Linked DNA regions of Blastochloris tepida. The protein of the gene in region 2 binds, or shares a complex with, the protein of the main gene of each other region. Links are inferred from orthologs where the notes say so. Each region holds a gene or a part of one and is shown on either strand. Other genes may lie near its edges.

Evidence for each region.
Region 1: rpsK (region 2) and rpsT share a complex: the UniProt entries of both Bacillus subtilis proteins name them as parts of the 30S ribosomal subunit. The link is inferred for Blastochloris tepida from one-to-one orthologs.

The regions. Positions count from the first base shown.
Region 1 is NZ_AP018907.1:860,837-864,098, reverse strand. The notes cover bases 137-3,080. They hold rpsT (30S ribosomal protein S20), read right to left. Parts: upstream 1,770-3,080; coding sequence 1,503-1,769; downstream 137-1,502. Other genes in these bases: BLTE_RS03890 (class I SAM-dependent methyltransferase), read left to right, coding at 2,847-3,080; BLTE_RS03895 (undecaprenyl-diphosphate phosphatase), read left to right, coding at 2,044-2,850; dnaA (chromosomal replication initiator protein DnaA), read right to left, coding at 137-249. Also shown: more of dnaA, read right to left, coding at 1-136; more of BLTE_RS03890, read left to right, coding at 3,081-3,262. UniProt on the Bacillus subtilis protein: Binds directly to 16S ribosomal RNA.
Region 2 is NZ_AP018907.1:1,902,858-1,905,879, forward strand. Bases 1-2,704 are described here. They hold rpsK (30S ribosomal protein S11), read right to left. Parts: upstream 1,697-2,704; coding sequence 1,304-1,696; downstream 1-1,303. Other genes in these bases: rplQ (50S ribosomal protein L17), read right to left, coding at 1-150; BLTE_RS08735 (DNA-directed RNA polymerase subunit alpha), read right to left, coding at 208-1,224; rpsM (30S ribosomal protein S13), read right to left, coding at 2,003-2,371. UniProt on the Bacillus subtilis protein: Located on the platform of the 30S subunit, it bridges several disparate RNA helices of the 16S rRNA. Forms part of the Shine-Dalgarno cleft in the 70S ribosome.

The DNA.
Region 1 (3,262 bases), 1.0 Mb from region 2 along the record:
CGCCACCGCCGAGCGGACCACCAGATCCACCTGCTTCAGGCTCGGCATCTCCTCGCGCCAGAAGGCGTCGAGCGGCTCGGCATAATGGGTCTGGATCCAGCTCTTCAGGAAGCGCGTGGGCACCGACAGGCGCACGCCCTCGCCGGCCACCGCATCGAGCTGCATGCAGGCGAACCAGCTCGCATAGACCTCCTCGCCCAGCGTCGACTTCAGCCGGGAGCGCACGCGATCCCACGAGGCCGCCGCCATTTGCGAGTCGAACTGGGTGTCAAACCGCGTCGACGTCCGCGCAAACGCAGGCTGGGCGCTCCGTACCGATTTGTGGCCCGGGAAAAAACCGGTCTCCAGACCTTCGCTCTTCAACATCCGCCGCTCCGCTTTTCGTCGATGGTCGCAATCGTCATGCCCCTCTGCCCCGCCAGGCAGGAGACACGTCGGTTTCGTTGCCGGAAGTCGCGTTCAGCGCACGCTGGGTGCGCCCGGGAATGGGACCGCGCGTGCCGCTGCCGGCACCGCCCCGACCCGAGGGCCGTTCGGTCCCCGGACATCAGCGGCAGAGACGGCATCGGGCTTGATCCCCGACCCACAGGGCCGAGGCGCGCGGTCAATCGGAGATCGCGGGCCAGTGTGACCCCGGCACTCTCCGTTCGGTGCAATTCCAGACATAGCTGTCCCTCGGCTGCAACAACGCGCAGCTCTTCTTACTTGGAATGTCGATACTTGTTACGCCACCCGCCGACAGGACGCCGGCTGGCCCCCAAAACAAGTTCGCAAGTATATCGACTGCTGGATAACTAGACCAAGATCGGGGTCCGTTTGGGAAACCCTTGCATGGTCATGCTCTCCGCAGCTCCAACTAAAAATAACTCTGAACGAACAGACTTACCTGGGGATGACCCCCGCAGGTGAACGGAGTCTTAACACGCATCCCGGCCTTCGCAACTCGCGTCCAACCCGGCTGCGGCGCGCGGCCGGATCGGTGCCGAAACAAAAGCACGGCGCGGGGGGCAAAGGTCAGCCGGCAAATCTCTGAGGATTCTGCCGGAATCTTGGCTGGGCGTCGCCGTTGCAACACTCGCCCACAATCCCGAAATCGGCCCGTTCGGCCCGTTTGGAACCGATCGAGAATCCCGGCCCCGCCGCCGCTTAGGGTCCAAACAATTGATTATTCAGGAGAAAATCTGAGCGGCGAGACCGACGGCCAAAGCCTGCCAAGCGGCCCCTGCGCCCCCCAAACCGGAAAATTGAGTCAATGGGAAATTTACGTATGGTTCCGGATGACCGAATCGGATCCGCCATCGTGAAAAGTGGGGTCGCCGGATGAATTTCATCCCCCTGCGTGCGGCGTCATAGAAATTTCAAGCCAGAATAGCAGAAATCCGGCACTTGGTGACAAGTGCCGGATTCCATCCTTGAACCATTTGTGTCGCGGGGCCGGTCCGCCTGCCATCGCCCGCCGCGGGCGGGCAGAGGCGGCGCAGCTGGCGCCCCGGCGCCCCGCCTCAGTCGGCGATCTTCTTCACCCGCTTGGTCAGGCGCGAGACTTTGCGCGACGCGGTGTTGCGGTGGAGGATGCCCTTGCCGACCGAACGCATGATCTCCGGCTCGGCGAGCTTGAGCGCGGCGGCGGCGGCCGTCGCATCGCCCTTGGCGAGGGCGTCTTCGACCTTGCGCACCGCGGTGCGCACCCGGGTGCGGCGCATCTTGTTGATGGCGGTCCGGCGGGCGATCTTGCGGGCCGCTTTCTTGGCGGAACTGGTGTTGGCCATGGCCTGAATCCTGTAAGTCTGGGTGCGGTCCGACGCCGCGCCTGCTGTCAGCTTCTGCGGAGGGCTTGAGCGACGTTTTCGGTTCGCCGGCTCACCGGGCCGCAACTCGCGTCGCGGCTCTATAACCGCCGTCCCCGGTAGCGTCAACGGCGCCATAGCCGTTTCAGTATGGAGCTTTCGGCCAAGCGCTTGCAGTAAAGCCTGCTCTCGTGGAAAGAAGCCTTGCCGAAGTGCCGTGCGGCGCACGCTGATTCCTTCGGCATCGGGGGATAATATGACACTCGGCGATTTGATCGAGGCCACCTTCCTTGGACTCATCGAAGGTTTAACCGAATTCATTCCCGTATCGTCGACCGGTCACCTCCTGCTGGTCGGCCACTTTCTCGGCTTCGAGTCATCGGGAAAGACGTTCGAAGTCTTGATCCAACTTGGCGCCATCCTGGCAATCCTGGTTGTCTACTCCACCCGCTTTGTCGATGTCGCCATCCGCCTGCCGACAGATCCTCAAGCACGACGGTTCGTCATCGGAATTGTTGTCGGTTTCCTGCCGGCCGCAGTCATCGGCGTACTTGCCCACGGTTTCATCAAGCGTGTGCTGTTCGAAACACCGGCTTTGGTCTGCATCACCTTGATCCTCGGCGGCGTGGTGCTTCTGATCGTCGACCGGCTGCGGCTGCCCCAGCGCCACTTTGACGCCATGCGGCTGACGCCGCTGATGTGTTTCGGCATCGGCTGCTGTCAGACCGTGGCGATGATCCCCGGCGTGTCGCGCTCGGGCGCCACCATCGTCGGCGCCATGCTGATGGGGGTGGACAAGCGCGCAGCCGCCGAATTCTCCTTCTTCCTGGCGCTGCCGACCATGGCCGGCGCCTTCACCTACGACCTCTATAAGAACTGGTCGGTGCTCAGCGCCGACGACGGCCTCTTGATCCTGGTCGGCTTCGTCGCGGCGTTCTGCGCGGCGGTGCTGGTGGTCAAGACGCTGCTCGACTTCGTCGCCCGGCACGGCTTCGCGCCCTTCGCCTATTACCGCATCGCCGCCGGCACGCTGGGCCTGCTCGGTTTGTGGCTGATCGGATGAGCGCGGCGGAGGCGACAGTCGCCGGCCGCCGCGACGGCAGTGCCGGCGACACCGATTATGGGGCGATCGGCTCAGGCTACGCCGCCTTCCGCCAGCCGGAGCCGCAGATCGCCGCCCTCATCGCCGCGGCGCTCGGTCCGGCGGAGAGCGTGCTCAATGTCGGGGCCGGTGCCGGATCCTACGAGCCGCACGACCGCGCGGTGGTCGCGGTCGAGCCGTCGGCGGCGATGCGGACGCAGCGCCCGGCCGCGTTGCCGGCGGCGATCGCCGCCTGTGCCGAGCGCCTGCCCTTCGCCGACCGCAGCTTCGCCGCCGCGATGGCCACCTTCACCGTCCATCAATGGCATGATCTGGAGGCGGGCCTGTCCGAGATGCGGCGGGTGACCCGCGGCCCGGCGGTGGTGCTCACCTG
Region 2 (3,022 bases):
CTTCTCGACCACCGGCCGAAGGTCCTTGGCCTTGGGCAGGGTGGTGAGGATCTGCTCGTGCTTGATCAGCGCCGCGGCCATGTTGGCAAACATCGCCTTGCGGTGCTCACTGCTCCGGTTGAAGCGCCGTCCGGCCTTGCCGTGGTTCATGTTGCTCTCGACCGGAGGTCCGGCCGCCCCTTCTTCCCGGTAAACCGGGGCTGATGTTCAATAGTGGTCTTCGAAACGCTTGGCGAGGTCTTCGATGTTCTCGGGCGGCCAGCCGGGCACTTCCATGCCCAGGTGCAGGCCCATCGCCGCCAGCACTTCCTTGATCTCGTTCAGCGACTTGCGCCCGAAGTTCGGCGTGCGGAGCATCTCCGCCTCGGTCTTCTGGATCAGGTCGCCGATATAGACGATGTTGTCGTTCTTCAGGCAGTTGGCCGAGCGCACCGACAATTCGAGCTCGTCGACCTTCTTGAGCAGCGCCGGGTTGAACGGCAGCTCCTGGATGGCCGGCGTCTCGACCGCGCGCTTGGGCTCCTCGAAGTTGACGAAGATGTCGAGCTGGTCCTGCAGGATGCGCGCGGCATAGGCCAGCGCGTCATCCGGCGACAGGGCGCCGTTGGTCTCGACCGTCATGGTCAGCTTGTCATAGTCGAGGATCTGGCCCTCGCGGGTGTTCTCGACCCGATAGGACACCTTCTTGACCGGCGAATAGAGGCTGTCGACCGGGATCAGGCCGATCGGCGCGTCCTCGGGCCGGTTGCGGTCGGCCGCGACGTAGCCCTTGCCGGTGGCCACCGTGAACTCCATCCGGATCTCGGCGCCCTCGTCGAGGGTGCACAGCACGAGGTCCGGATTGAGGATGGTGATGTCGCCCACCGTCTGGATGTCGCCCGCCGTCACCACGCCGGGGCCGGACTTGCGCACGACCATGCGCTTGGGTCCGTCGCCCTGCATCTTGATGGCGACATCCTTGATGTTGAGCACGATGTCGGTGACATCCTCGCGCACGCCCGGAATCGAGGAGAACTCGTGCAGGACGCCGTCGATGTGGACGCTGGTCACCGCCGCGCCCTGCAGCGAGGACAGCAGGATCCGGCGCAGCGCGTTGCCGAGGGTGGTGCCGAAGCCACGTTCCAGCGGCTCGGCGATCACCGTCGCAATGCGCCGAGCATCCGGTCCGGGCTGCACCTGCAGCTTTTCGGGCTTGATGAGCTCTTGCCAGTTCTTGTGGATCACGGGGTCTCACCCTTCAGTGGGCGGCGGACCGATCTTTGGCCCGCGGGCATACGGGGGGCACGCCACGGCGTGCACGGGATCAGACGCGGCGGCGCTTGCGCGGCCGGCAACCATTGTGCGGGATCGGCGTCACGTCGCGGATCGACGTCACGGTGAAGCCCGCCGCCTGCAGGGCGCGCAGCGCCGATTCGCGGCCCGAACCCGGCCCCGCCACCTCGACTTCCAGCGTGCGCATGCCGTGCTCGGCCGCCTTGCGGGCACAATCCTCGGCCGCGACCTGGGCGGCGTACGGGGTCGACTTGCGCGAGCCCTTGAATCCCATCTGGCCGGCCGACGACCAGGCAATCGTGTTGCCCTGCGCATCGGTGATGGTGATCATCGTGTTGTTGAACGAGGCGTTCACGTGCGCGACGCCGGAGGCGATGTTCTTGCGTTCGCGACGGCGGACGCGGCCGGTGGCTTCCTTGGCCATGGTCTTGATCCTTCAGGCGCGCCCGTCGTGCCAGGCGCTCGGGATTGAGGTCATCCTCGACCGGCACGGACCGGTCGATACATTGCGATACGTTCCGACGAGGCGCCGACTGCGGCCCCCTCGCCTCCCGGGCGCAGCGACGCCCGCCCGGGGAACACCGCTGCCGCGGACACCGCCGCGGCAGAGATCAGATGGTTTCCGGCGAATCGCGAAGGGACACCGGAAACGGTCCCGCCGAAACCCCGCGCTGCCGCGATTTCCGGCGGCTGTGATGTGGCGCTCCGGCCCTGCGGGCCGGACCCCGCATCACTTCTTCTTGCCGGCGATCGGCTTGGCCGGACCCTTGCGGGTGCGGGCATTGGTGTGGGTGCGCTGGCCGCGCACCGGCAGGCCGCGGCGATGGCGCAGGCCGCGATAGCAGCCGAGATCCATCAGCCGCTTGATGTTGAGCTGCACGTCACGGCGCAGATCACCCTCGACCATATAGTCACGATCGATGGTTTCGCGAATCTGCAGCACTTCCTGGTCGGTGAGCTGGTTCACCCGACGCTCGGCCGGAATGCCGACCTTCTCGGTGATCTCCTGCGCCTTCCTGGGCCCGATGCCGTGAATGTACTGCAGCGCGATGACGACGCGCTTGTTGGTCGGAATATTGACGCCTGCGATGCGGGCCACGGTTCTTCTCCTGCGGCAACCGAGCCGCTGATCTCATGGCGGCCGGTCTTCTGGGTGTCGTGCGCCCGAAGAGGACCGGCGAAACGGGTACGCGGCACCCGGCCCTCCTCGGAAGACCCGGCGCCGTCCAAATGCTGTGCCGGGTCATACTGTCAGTTGCGAGGTCCGTCAACCTCTTGCGGCGACCGCGCCGAGAACCTGGCCGATCGCTTCGGTCACCTCGTCGATGGTCTTCATGCCGTCGACCTCCTTGAGGAGACCCTTCGTGCGGTAGTAGTCCGACAGCGGCGCGGTCTGGGCCGTGTAGGCGCTCAGCCGCTGCTTCAGCGCCTCCGGATTGTCGTCGGCGCGAACCGCTTCGCCGCGCGCCGTCATCTCGGCGACGCGAGTCTCGATTCGCTTCACCAGGGCCGAGTGGTCGACGACCAGCTCGACCACGCCGTCGAGCTTCAGCCCCTTCTCCGCCAGCATCCGGCCCAGCGCCTCGGCCTGGCCGGGGGTGCGCGGAAAGCCGTCGAGCACGAAGCCGTTCCTGCAGTCGTCCTGGTCGATCCGGTCGGCGACGATGGCCACCACCACCTCGTCCGGGACCAGCTCGCCGCGGGCCATGATGTCCTTGGCCTTCAGGCCGACCGGCGTGCCCGCCGCCAC